3 regions of the Agrobacterium sp. 22-226-1 genome follow, and region 3 is predicted to be linked to each of the others. Evidence: riboswitches for the same ligand, from Rfam matches in the RefSeq annotation. Region 3 holds a riboswitch; each other region holds the start of a gene.

Region 1 (4,351 bases), on a different contig from region 3:
CTATCGTGCAGATAGCAGTCATCGGCCGCTGTTTGAACAGCTTCTCACCATCGGCTGAACGATAGCCGAGTTCGTCCCTGCCATCACCCCGTCAGGCGGGGTGATGTGATGGCCTTTTTGAAAAGGGCGGTCATCGCATCGCTGATACCTTGCGAAGGGCTGACCTCGAAGAACAGGCCCGGCGAAGCGCATTGCTGCATACGCGCGCCGATTTCCGGCTGAAAGGGCTCGATCCACGTATTGTACCAGTCATTGGTCGGCAGCGGCAGATAGGTGGTATAAAGCACGGCGATACGAAAACCCTTTTCCTTCAGCTTCGTGCAATATTTGATATCGATCGGCTCCTGACAGCGGCCGCTGGTGGTTTTTTTGGTGCAGGCGGATGGCTTGTAGCTATCGCCGACGCCGTCCGAAACGAAGAAGACGATCTTTTCGGGGCTGGCCGAACTTGCACCGGTGCCCGAACTGCCGATCCTGTCGCCAATCTGGGTCAGTGCCCGGTCAAAATCGGTCTGCTGGTCGTTGTTGAACCCCTGCTTGGGGATCGACATCAGGTCGACTTCAGCGGCTTTTTTCTTCGCGATCGCCAGATCAGATGTCAACGACACCACTTCGAGCAGCTTCGTATCTTCCGCTTTCTCTCCGAAGGAGTAAACCGCCATACGATATTGATTGCTGCTTTTGCGCATGGACTTTGCCGTATCCATCAGGCTTGCCGTGGCCTGCGCCACCACATTGATGCGCGTTGTGACCCCGAGGCTTTTGGCCTTGTAGTAATAACTGTTCTTATCCACCACCCCGTCTTTCACGATGTGACAGGCGAAAGCACATTTGTCGCTCGTATTCGCAACCATGGTGGCAACGTCGGTTGGCGTCGCGCCAACGCCCATCGAGGGGGTGTTATCCAGAAGAACATAAAAGTCGCTGAATGTTTCCGTCTCGTATTTGGCGGTCGCCTTGCCCGAAACGGTGATGAGATCCTCTCCGAGTATCCGTGAAAGCGTCGTGCCGACGGATGCCGTGAAATTGACCGAGGATTCGATGGCATTACCTTGCTTGATCACCGACACGTCAAGAGAAAGGAGCTTGTAGTCGGGATTGGCCCGCTCGTTGCTTTCAAAGAATGCGGAGGCTTCATCAGTGCCAAGCGAAATGACACCGTCACCCGACATTTCCTTTGCCTTGTGAACGCTCGACGACGTATCGGCGACCACCGCAAGCGCCGCGGCATCCGCCGCCATCTGGAGGTCCGATTTGACGGCCATGCCACGCGTTATATCAAGGGCCACGCCAGCCGCCCCAATCAACGGCACCATCAACAGGGCGCTGAGAATGCCGAAATTTCCCGATTTATCCTGCCAGATGTTCTTCAAATTCGCCCCCGGAACTTTCCCCGGAGCGAAAGTTAGCCGAACAATATTGAAAGGCAGTTTCAAGAGATAACTAATTTTCGATAAATCTAATTTCCTCAATAACTAATACGCCAATGGGAGATGCGCAGCGGCGCGAGGCCGTTCGGCATTCAAGATCACGCCTGACGACGGATCGCTGGTCGGACGTTGACATTTATGAAACTTGACCTACAAAACAAACTCTTCCGAGGGGAGCACCGAACGGTGCTGAGATGGCGATGAGCCGGACCCTTGAACCTGATCCGGGTCATGCCGGCGTAGGAACGGAACTGCCGCGCCAAGAGGCGTTGCCCTTTCTCTTCTCCGCTTTGCCTGATCTCCGAGATTGTCATATCTGGAGACGAATGATGATGCTGAAACCTTCCGTCCTTCGCACACGGTGCGTCTGCGTCTGAGGTCCAGCTCATGCGTGCCACCCATGCGCTGAACGGTGTCGGTCTTCTGCTGGTTTTCTGGCAGGCAGGAACATGGCTGTTTTCGCCGCCCCGCTACATCCTGCCGTCGCCCGCCGATGTTGCCGGCGCTTTCTGGCGTCAGCCAGGCTTCCTGTTCGGGCAGGCACTGGTGACGCTCGGTGAAATGGCGCTCGGGCTCGCGGCGGGCATCGCCGCCGGTATTCTCGTCGCTTTCACGATTGCCGCCATCCCGCGCCTCGGCCGCCTCGTCTGGCCCATGGTTCTGGTGTTGCAGGCCTTTCCGGTCTTCGTGCTCGCCCCCATCCTCGTCCTCTGGTTCGGTTTCGGCATGGCTTCGAAAGTGGTCATGACGGCAATCATCATCTTCTTCCCCGTTGCGTCCGCTTTCACGGATGGCCTCAACCGCACAGATCGCGCCATCCTCGACGCCGCCTCGCTGACTGAGGCGAGCCACTGGCAGATCCTCACCCGGTTGCGCGTGCCGCTGGCGTTGCCCTCGCTCATTTCCGGCCTGAGGGTGGCCGCACCGCTTGCCCCACTCGGCGCCGTCATCGGCGAATGGGTTGGCGCATCGGCGGGGCTTGGGTTCGTCATGATCCAGTCCAATGCCCGCATGCAGACCGACACCATGTTTGCCGCCATGGCCATTCTCGCCATCATGGCTGTGCTGCTGCGGCTCATTGTCGACCGGGCGACCGCCAATCTGGCCCCCTGGGCCAAGGAAACAGAACACACCATTCTTTTCAGATCTTTACGGAGACTTTCGGCACCATGAAACGAACTCTTCTTTCCCTCATCGTCGCGGCAGCAAGCGTGCTTTCCCCCATGCAATCGCACGCGGCAGACAAGCTGACCGTGTTGTTAGAATGGTTCGTGAACCCCGATCATGCGCCGATGGTGATCGCCAAGGAACGCGGCCTGTTCGCCGATGCGGGGCTCGAGGTGGAACTGGTTCCGCCCGCAGACCCCTCCGCCGTGCCGCGTCTCGTCTCGGCCAAACAGGCCGATATCGGCGTACATTACCAGCCGAACCTCTACCTCGATCACGATGCCGGCCTGCCGCTCGTGCGTTTCGGCACGCTGGTCGAAACCCCGCTCAACACCGTCACGGTTCTGGCCGATGGGCCGATCAAGAGCCTGAAAGACCTGAAGAGCAAGAAGGTCGGCTTTTCCGTTTCCGGCTTTGAAGATGCGATGCTGAAACGCATGCTGGAAAAGGACGGTCTGACGAAGGACGATGTCGAACTCATCAACGTCAACTTCTCGCTCTCGCCGTCCCTGATCGCCGGCAAGGTGGATGCCACGCTTGGCGGCTTCCGCAATTTCGAGCTAACGCAGATGAAGCTCGAGGGACATGAAGGCCGCTCTTTCTTCCCGGAGGAACACGGCGTACCGGCCTATGACGAGCTGATCTTCGTCACGCATCGCGATCTCGCAACAGACAACCGCCTGCCGCGTTTCCTCTCAGCCGTGGAACAGGCCGCGATCTTCATCACCAACCATCCGCAGGAATCCTGGCAGCTTTTCATCAAGGCCTATCCGAACCTTGACGACGCGCTGAACAAACAGGCCTTCTTCGACACGCTGCCGCGCTTCGCCAAACGCCCGGCCGCACTCGACCGCGCGCGCTACGCCCGTTTCGGCGCTTTCATGCAGGAAATGCAGCTGATCAAGCAGGCGCCGGCGGCGGACGACATCGCCGTGGAGCTGCAGCAGCAATGACCACGACTTTTCCGACAGCGGCAAGGGCCGCCGAGATTCTGGAGCGGGTGCGGCAGACGCGCCCGCGCGTGCATTGCCTGATGAACACCGTGGTGCAGAAATTCACCGCAGACGGCATCACCGTCGTCGGCGGCATCCCCTCCATGACCACCTCGCTCGAGGAAATCGAGAGCTTCGTCACCAAGGCGGATGCGCTGACCGTCAATCTTGGCACGCTGGATGCCGAGCGGCGAAAGGTCATCCGGCTGGCGATCGAAATCGCCAATGCATCCGGCAAGCCATGGATCGTCGACCCCGTGCATTGCGATTATTCGCCGTCACGGCTGGAATTCACGCGCGAACTCATCGCCCTTTCCCCCACCATCGTGCGCGGCAATCGCGCCGAAATGAGCATGATCGGCGATGTGCCGGATGCTGTCCGGATTGAGACCGGGCCGGTCGATCATCTGCGCGATGCCGCCCGCAGCATCAGGATCGTCAACGGTCATCCGTGGATGGCGAAGGTGACAGGAACGGGGTGCCTTTCGGGCGGCGTCATCGCCGCCTTCATGGCAGTGGAAAAGGACGCCCTGACTGCGGCGGCCTCCGCCCTTGCCGTCACTGGTGTTTCCGCCGAGCTTGCGGCCAAGCACGCCAGAGGCCCCGGCACCTTCGAACCGGCGTTTCTGGATGCGCTTTCCGAAATTTCCGTCAAGGACATTACAAATCACGCGAGGATAGAGCATGAACAAGGTTGATTACCGCCTCAACGCGCTGGTCGATGCGAGCCTTGGCGATGTCGCGCCGCTGCCGGAGCTTGCT
Region 2 (4,351 bases), 160 kb from region 3:
TCCCTCCTTTTGCGCCTCGGCGCGGATATCGTGAGAAATCCGCATCGAGCAGAATTTCGGTCCGCACATGGAGCAGAAATGCGCGACCTTGTGCGCTTCCTTCGGCAAGGTCTCGTCATGGAAGGAGCGCGCCGTATCCGGGTCCAGCGACAGGTTGAACTGGTCCTCCCAGCGGAACTCGAACCGCGCGCGCGACAGCGCATCGTCCCGCACCTGTGCCGCCGGATGGCCCTTGGCGAGATCGGCGGCGTGGGCAGCGATCTTGTAGGTGATGACGCCGACCTTCACGTCGTTGCGATCCGGCAGGCCGAGATGTTCCTTCGGCGTGACGTAGCAGAGCATCGCGGTGCCGAACCAGCCGATCATCGCCGCACCGATGCCGGAGGTGATATGGTCGTAACCCGGCGCAATATCGGTGGTGAGCGGCCCGAGCGTATAGAAAGGCGCCTCACCGCAGGTCTTCAGCTGCTTGTCCATATTTTCCTTGATCTTGTGCATCGGCACATGGCCGGGGCCTTCGATCATCACCTGGCAATCCTTCGCCCAGGCGATCTGCGTCAACTCGCCGAGCGTCTCCAGCTCCGCGAATTGTGCGGCGTCATTGGCGTCGGCAATCGAGCCGGGACGCAAACCATCGCCCAGCGAGAAGGAGACATCGTAAGCGCGGCAAATGTCGCAAATCTCGTCGAAATGCTCATACAGGAAGCTTTCCCTGTGGTGATGCAGACACCACTTGGCCATGATCGACCCGCCGCGCGAAACGATGCCGGTGACGCGGTTGACGGTGAGCGGGATGTAATGCAGCCGCACGCCGGCATGGATGGTGAAATAATCCACACCCTGCTCCGCCTGTTCGATCAGCGTATCGCGGAACACTTCCCAGTTCAGGTCTTCGGCAATGCCGTTGACCTTTTCAAGCGCCTGATAAAGCGGCACCGTACCGATCGGCACCGGCGAATTGCGGATGATCCATTCGCGGATATTGTGGATGTTGCGGCCGGTAGACAGGTCCATGACGGTATCCGCACCCCAGCGGATCGCCCAGACCATCTTCTCCACCTCTTCCGCCATGGAGGAGGTAACGGCGGAATTGCCGATATTGGCGTTGATCTTGACGAGAAAATTGCGGCCGATGATCATCGGCTCAAGTTCCGAATGATTGATATTGGCAGGGATGATGGCGCGGCCGGCCGCCACTTCCTGACGCACGAATTCCGCCGTGACGTAGTCCGGGATATGCGCGCCGAAACTTTCGCCGTCACGCGCCAACTTTTCCTTGGCCGCCTCGCGCCCGAGATTTTCACGGATGGCGATGAATTCCATTTCCGGCGTGATGATACCGGCCCGCGCATAGGCAAGCTGGGTCACGGCTTTACCGGCCGTGGCTCTGAGCGGCTGGTGGCGCACCGAAAATTCGGGCGTCAGGCGTTCGCCGGTGGCAAAGCCGTTATCCTCCGGCTTGACGTGCCGGCCGTCATAGGCCTCGACATCGCCGCGCGCAACGACCCAGTCATGACGCAGACGCGGCAGACCCTTTTCAATGAGAACGGGATGGGTAGGGTCGGTATAAGGACCCGAGGAATCATAGACCGTAACCGGCGGTTCACCCGCCGTCGGATGAACCGCAATCTCGCGCATCGGCACGCGGATATGGGGATGCAAAATTCCCGGTTTATGGATTTTCGTGGAGGCGGCATGCGGCCCGGTGGTAACCGACAGCGGGATAGTCTTGGCAGCGATATTCATCTTGAGGCTCCAAAGTTTAACAGTGGAGACCCAGTTCGAGCCGGAATGATGGAAAATACCGAATTGCCGGAACGCGACGTCATACGCCCGCCCGACCTTCGGTCTTTGCACCGTCCCTACGCCAGTATGAACTGGATCAGGTTCAACGGGTCACTGCGCATGAAAGCAGAATCTCAGCCCCTTGACGGGACACCCCTGGTGAATGGCCACAGCAAAAAACACCGACCGGCATTTGTCAAGGCCGACGATCCATGCTTGGCAAAGGTGCGGGAATGGCGCATGCTGCCGTTAGTTGTAATTAACCTAACGGTTTAGGCGAATATTATCGTTTGCAACGTAACGATAAGCACAAACCATCCTGATGTGAAATTCATGGGAGATACGTCGGAATGAACGCGACTATTCGTGAAATACTGGCCAAATTCGGCCAGCTTCCAACCCCTGTCGATACGATTGCAGATGAAGCCGATCTTTATGCGGCGGGCCTTTCTTCCTTTGCATCCGTGCAATTGATGCTCGGCATCGAAGAAGCATTCGATATCGAATTCCCCGACAATCTGCTGAACCGCAAGTCATTTGCGAGCATCAGGGCCATTGAAGACACCGTTAAGCTCATTCTGGATGGTAAAGAGGCAGCCTGATGAACGTCACCGTAGCGCCGCAGGATGAAACGCTGTCCGCGCGCGCGGGCCGTGTCGCCGCAATCGCCGCCAAACACGCGGATGAGGTGGATGTCACCGGCCGCTTCCCGCAGGAAGCCGTCCACGCCTTGCGACAGGAACGTCTGCTCGGCATCCAGGTCCCCTCTTCGCTGGGCGGCGAAAGCGCTTCCCTACAGGAAATCGCCGATATCTGCGCCCGGCTTGGTCAGGCCTGTTCGGCAACCGCGATGATTTTCGCCATGCACCATATCAAGGCATCCAGCCTGGTGGAACACGGCGAGACGAGCGCATGGCATGCCGGCTTCATGAGCCGCATCGCCAGCGAACAGCTTCTGCTCGGCTCCGCCACCACCGAAGGCGGCATTGGCGGCAATCTGCGCAACTCCATCTGTGCAATCGAGGTCGAAGGCGATTTCTGCCGGCTGGAAAAAGACGCCACCGTCATTTCCTATGGCAGCAATGCCGATGCGATCCTCATCACCTCGCGCGCCCACAAGGATGCCGCGCCCGCCGATCAGGTGATGACGGTCTTTCTGAAAAACCAGTACACGCTCGAAAAGACCCATGTGTGGGATACGCTCGGCATGCGCGGCACCTGTTCGGACGGCTTCCTGTTTCGTGGCGAAGCGCCGGCGGCGCAGATATTCCCGAAACCCTTTGCGGAAATCGCTGCACAATCCATGCTTGCAAGCTCGCATCTCCTGTGGAGCGCCGTCTGGTACGGCATCGCCTCGGATGCAGTGCTGCGCGCCCAGTCTTTCGTCAGAGCCGCGGCGCGCAAGTCGCCCGGCACCGCTCCTCCCGGCGCGATCCGCCTTGCCGAGGTCTCCACCAAGCTGCAGGTCGTGAAATCCAACATCATCGCCGGCATCAAGGCTTACGAGGACACCAAGAGCGACCCCGAAAAACTGATGTCCATGGCCTTTGCCGTCGCCATGAACAATGTGAAAATCTGCTCTTCGGAAACCATTCTCGAGATCATCGATCATGCCATGCTGGTCTGCGGCATCATGGGCTACAAGAACGGCACGCCCTACAGCCTCGGCCGGCACCTGCGCGACGCGCACTCCGCCCGTCTGATGATTTCCAACGACCGAATTCTCGGCAATTCCGCCAATCTCCTGCTGGTTCACAAGCAGGACACCAGCCTCTTGGGATAAGACCATGGACATGCAAACATCGTTTCTCGATCGACTGTTCGAAGAAGGCCTGCTGATTGAAACCGGTGTGGACGGTCTTTATGGACGCAGCGGCCAGTTCGAGGATGTCATTGCCGCCTTTGAGCGGCTGATCGACCGCACGGGCGGCGCTGACGGCGCCGAAGCGATCCGCTTTCCGCCCGGCATCAACCGCGCCTATTTCGAAAAGAGCGGTTATATGAAGAGCTTCCCGCAGCTCGCCGGCACGGTCCATTCCTTCTGCGGCTGTGAGCTCGACCATGTCAGCCTGCTGAAAACCATGGATGAGGGCGGCGACTGGACCAAGGACCAGAAAGCGACAGACATCGTGCTGACGCCGGCGGCCTGCTACCCGCTTTATCCGACGATTGCCAAGCGCGGCGCGCTACCTGCCGGCGGCGGTCTCTATGACATCCAGTCCTATTGTTTCCGTCATGAACCCTCCAAGGACCCGGCCCGCCAGCAGCTTTTCCGCATGCGCGAATATGTTTGCATGGGCACCGAGTCCGACGTCACCGAATTCCGCCAGACCTGGATGGATCGCGGCGTGGAGATGATGAAGGCGGTCGGGCTCGATGTCACCATCGATGTCGCCAACGATCCCTTCTTCGGCCGCGCCGGCAAGATGCTCGCCAACAACCAGCGCGACCAGAACCTGAAATTCGAACTCTTGATCCCGGTCACATCCACGACCAGCCCGACGGCCTGCATGAGCTTTAATTATCATCAGGATGCCTTCGGCCAGAAATGGGGCCTCAACCTCGC
Region 3 (4,351 bases):
CATCACGCGGCCGGAATCCGGCGCCTCGAAACCGGCGACGAGGTTGAGAAGCGTCGACTTGCCCGAACCGGACGCGCCGACGACGGCGGTTATCCGGCTCTGCGGGAATGTGCAATCGAGGTCGAAATCCTGTGTTCCAAGCCGCAGCCTGACCTTGTCCAGTTCAACGGCAAAATCATCGCCTGTCATATGCTCGCCCTTGCTGATTGGGATTGCCGTGCAACACCGCCTGCGGCAAGCAGCAGGCAGATGACACCGAGAAGGAAGGCATACCCGGCGGCATCATTGGTACGATAGCTGCCCATATTGCTGTAAACCAGCCATGGCAGGGTGACGAAACTTTCCGACCCGAACAGGGCAACCGCGCCTAAATCGCCGAGAGACAGAGCCATGGCGAAGGAAAGCGCCATGGCCAGCGGCCTCCACAGAACCGGAAGATCGGCGAACCGCAGCCGCGTCAGGCCCTGAAGCCCGAGACTGGCGGAAAGCCGGCCGGTGCGCAGGAAATGACTGGTGCAGGCCGGCTCCAGAACCCGCATGGCAAGCGGCAAAGCCATCAGCATGTTGATCAGCGCCACGAGGACCGGCGCATAAAAGCTGACATCGCCGAAAACCCGCAATAACAGGAACCATCCGCTTCCCAATACGACTGGCGGCACCAAAAGCACCAGCGAAGACCCTGCCCCCAGCATGGCGGAGAGGAAGTGCAGGGGTTGCCCCGCCTGCCGTCTGGAGCCTATCGCCTGGCGCGCGCCGATGATCGCCATGCAGCAAAGCACGACAAGGGCTGCGGAGAGTGCGGCGATTGCAAGACTGGTCGCCGCCGCGCGCAGGAAAATCGGCGCGGACAGAAGACGCGGCAAATCGGCCCTCAAACCCGAGACAGCGATGGCGACAAGCGGCAGGCCGATCAGCAGAACAGCGAACACGATTGCCGCGCCATCCCAAAGGCGGGCACCCATGCCCTTTCCGTCGAAACGGCGAAGGGAACGACCAAGCGAGGGAATTTCCGCTTCGGGCGACGGCAAAAAGGCAAGAAGGCCGAGCAGGATTGCGGTGAGGCCAATCTGCAAAACCGAAAGCGCAATCGCCCGCTGCGGATCGAAATCGAACCGCAGCGCCTGATAAATCGCCACCTCCAGCGTCGTTGCCGCTGGCCCGCCACCCAACAGAAGAACGAGCGTGAAGCTGGTGGCGCACAGCATGAAGACAAGCCCGGCAATGCCGGGAACGAGACGCGCGACCGCCGGCCATTCGATAAACCGAAAAATCGAAACCGGCCCCATGCCGAGGCTCGCCGCCATGCGCCAATATTCGCCCGGAATGCGCTCCAGCCCTGCCAGCATCAGCCGTACCGAAAGCGGAAGATTGAAAAACACATGGGCAATGAGGATGCCGGACAGGCCGTAAATGCTGAAAGGCTCATCCGCCCCGGCAAAAACGAGGGCCGAATTCAAAACGCCCTGCCTGCCCCAGATGGTGATGATACCGAAGGCGCCGACGATCACCGGCAGACCCATCGGCACCGCCATCAGCCTGACGATCCAGATCCTTCCCGGAAACTCGCGCCGCCGGCAAAGCGCCAGCGCCACCGGCAGGCCGAGAACAATGGAAAGAAGGGTGGAAAGCGTTGCCTGATAAAGCGTGAAACGCAGGATGCGCAGCGTATAGGCATCCATGATGCCGGCAGCGGACACGCCGGCATCAAAGGATAGGAGAGCCGCAACCGCGAGCGCCATGAACAGGAAAACGGCGGCAAAAGCCGCCGTTCCGAAAATGATCGACCGCCGGTAATCGCGACGCAGCATCATGCGCGGGTGTGCCTCTTCCTCAATTCATGCTCATGGCGGCAAACCATTCATCGATCCATGCCTTGCGGTTCTTCGCCACCTCTTCCGGATCCATCAGGAAAGTCTTCTGCGGCACCACGAGTTTCGAAAACGCCTCCGGCAAGGGCTTCGAGGTCGCCGCAACCGGCATCATCCAGTTGTTTTCCGGAATGGCATCCTGAAAACCGGATGTCAGCGTGAAAGCGAGAAATTGCTTTGCCAGCTCCTTGTGCGGCGCGCTTTTAAGGAGACCGGAAACCTCGATCTGGATGTAATGCCCTTCGGAAAAGGCGGCGGCCTGATAACGATCCGTTTTTTCAGCGACCATGTGATAGGCGGGCGAGGTGGTATAGGAGAGCACCATCGGCACCTCACCCTTGGTGAAGAGGCCATAGGATTCCGACCAGCCCGGCGTAACGGTGAGAATGCGCTTCCTGAGCTTTTCCCAGGCCTCCGGGGCCTTGTCGCCGTAAACCGATTTCACCCATAGCAGCAGGCCAAGCCCTGGCGTGGAGGTGCGCGGATCCTGAATGACGATTTTCTGCGAGGGGTCGCCTTCCACGAGGTCTTTCAGGCTCGTCGGCGGGCTTTTCACCGCCTGCGTATCATAAATGACAGCGAAATGACCGTAATCATAGGGAACGAAAACATCGTCCGTATAGCCGCCCGGCACCTTGGCCGCCGATGCATCGATGCCGCTGACATCGAATAGGCCGGTCTGTTTTGCTTCCGCGACAAGATTGGTGTCGAGACCGACGACGACATCCGCCTTGGACCCCGCCCCTTCAAGCTTCAGACGATTGAGCAGCGCCACGCCATCGGCCACGCCGACGAAATTGACCGTGCAATTACAAACCTTCTCGAAGGCCTCCTTCACCTTGGGACCGGGACCCCATTCGGAAACGAAGCTCTCATAGGTGTAGACGGTCAGTTCCTGTCTATCCTGTGCAACGGCAAGACCGGGCAAAAACAGCGAGGCGGCAAAGAGGGAATTCAGGAAAAGACGACGGTGCACGGGTATCTCCTCAAAAAAACGATAGGGAAATAGCCGCCTGCGTTAAAGCCGTCTAATCCCTCCGCCGGTATGAACCGGATCAGGTTCTTCGGGTTGGCAAGCCTCTCAGCCTTTTGCACCCAAGCGCAAAAGACACCCCGTTAGATCAAGATGATGGTGTAGTCCCGCCGTCCCTGATTGGCAAGATGGCCGAGGTCAGCCCTGTTCCGTCATATGCACCAGTTCCCAGACGTGCCCGTCGGGATCCTGAAAGCTGCCGGCATACATGAAGCCATGGTCCTGAACAGGCTTCCAGCCGCTGCCGCCGGAGGCGAGCGCCGTGGCGATCATCCGGTCGATTTCCTCCCTGCTTCCGGCGGAAAGACAGGTCAGAACCTCGGTGGTTCGCGTCGCGTCGGCAATGTCGCCGTTGATGAAATCGCGGAAACGTCCCTCCTGGAGAAGCATCACGAAGATATTCTCTTCCACGATCATGCAGAGCGTGCGGTCATCCGAATATTCCGGGTTGAAGCTGAAACCGAGAGCAGTGAAGAAGTTTCTTGATGTCTCGATATTCTTGACCGGCAGATTGACGAAAATCATGCGCATTTTCACAACTCCTCCAAACGAACGCCGGCATAGAACGGCAATTCTGCTTTTCTGTCAAAGGCCGAAGGAGGGCCGGCCAAACGGGGGCTGATTGCCTTCAGCCCTCCAGTTCCTCGCGCAACATCTCCAGTTCCAGCCATTCTTCTTCCATGGCCTCCAGCTTGTCGCGCAGCTTCGACATTTCCTGCGCCAGCGTGTTGAAGGCCGCCGGGTCCTTTGTGAAAAGCTCCGGATCGGCCATGCGCTGCTCGTGTTTTGCGATTTCGCCTTGCGCCTTTTCCATCTCCTTCGGAAGATTTTCGAGCGCGAATTTCTGCTTGAAGGAAAGCTTGCCCTTGGCCTTTGAAGGATCCTGCGATGCAGAGGCCGAAGGTGCGGCCTTCGCCTTTTCCTGTTTCTCAGCCTTGCGTTTTTCTTCCGCCGCGCCCTTGCGCTGCGCCATCATGTCCGAATAGCCACCGGCATATTCGATCCATCGTCCGTCCGGTTCATCCGGATTGACGGGCGCGATGGTGGAGGTGACGGTGCGGTCGAGAAAATCGCGGTCGTGGCTGACGAGGATAACGGTGCCGGAAAAGCCCGCAACGATTTCCTGCAGCAAATCGAGCGTTTCGATATCGAGATCGTTGGTCGGCTCGTCGAGGATCAGAAGATTGGTCGGCCGCGCCAGAATGCGTGCTAGAATAAGGCGCGCGCGCTCGCCGCCGGAAAGGTTACGGATCGGCGTGCGGGCCTGTTCCGGCTGGAACAGAAAGTCTTTCATATAGCCCGTCACATGCTTCAATTCGCCGTTGACCAGCAGATTTTCACCGCGACCATCGGTCAGATAATGCGCGAGCGTATCGTTGGGATTGAGATCCTCGCGTTTCTGGTCGAGCGTCGCAATCTCCAGATTGGTGCCGAGCTTCACCGAGCCGCT

What was found. A riboswitch is a leader RNA that binds a small molecule or an ion and turns the genes downstream of it on or off. The one in region 3 is predicted to bind thiamine pyrophosphate.
Region 1: it holds a riboswitch for thiamine pyrophosphate, as region 3 does, so the genes downstream of both, ACQZ5K_RS04775 (ABC transporter permease) here and thiB (thiamine ABC transporter substrate binding subunit) in region 3, are expected to answer to the same signal.
Region 2: it holds a riboswitch for thiamine pyrophosphate, as region 3 does, so the genes downstream of both, thiC (phosphomethylpyrimidine synthase ThiC) here and thiB (thiamine ABC transporter substrate binding subunit) in region 3, are expected to answer to the same signal.

Annotation. Positions count from the first base shown of each region.
Region 1 covers NZ_JBNWCP010000002.1:395,615-399,965, forward strand. The annotation lists gene ACQZ5K_RS04765 (alpha-glucosidase) at 1-58, shown strand, start outside; gene ACQZ5K_RS04770 (TadE/TadG family type IV pilus assembly protein) at 84-1,373, opposite strand; TPP riboswitch at 1,591-1,693, shown strand; gene ACQZ5K_RS04775 (ABC transporter permease) at 1,818-2,603, shown strand; gene ACQZ5K_RS04780 (ABC transporter substrate-binding protein) at 2,600-3,550, shown strand; gene ACQZ5K_RS04785 (hydroxyethylthiazole kinase) at 3,547-4,287, shown strand; gene thiE (thiamine phosphate synthase) at 4,274-4,351, shown strand, end outside.
Region 2 covers NZ_JBNWCP010000005.1:20,890-25,240, forward strand. The annotation lists gene thiC (phosphomethylpyrimidine synthase ThiC) at 1-1,746, opposite strand, end outside; TPP riboswitch at 1,842-1,953, opposite strand; gene ACQZ5K_RS10345 (acyl carrier protein) at 2,136-2,387, shown strand; gene ACQZ5K_RS10350 (acyl-CoA dehydrogenase family protein) at 2,387-3,568, shown strand; gene ACQZ5K_RS10355 (amino acid--[acyl-carrier-protein] ligase) at 3,573-4,351, shown strand, end outside.
Region 3 covers NZ_JBNWCP010000005.1:178,769-183,119, forward strand. The annotation lists gene ACQZ5K_RS11040 (thiamine ABC transporter ATP-binding protein) at 1-189, opposite strand, end outside; gene thiP (thiamine/thiamine pyrophosphate ABC transporter permease ThiP) at 186-1,811, opposite strand; gene thiB (thiamine ABC transporter substrate binding subunit) at 1,831-2,844, opposite strand; TPP riboswitch at 2,884-2,994, opposite strand; gene ACQZ5K_RS11055 (VOC family protein) at 3,040-3,432, opposite strand; gene ACQZ5K_RS11060 (ABC-F family ATP-binding cassette domain-containing protein) at 3,530-4,351, opposite strand, start outside.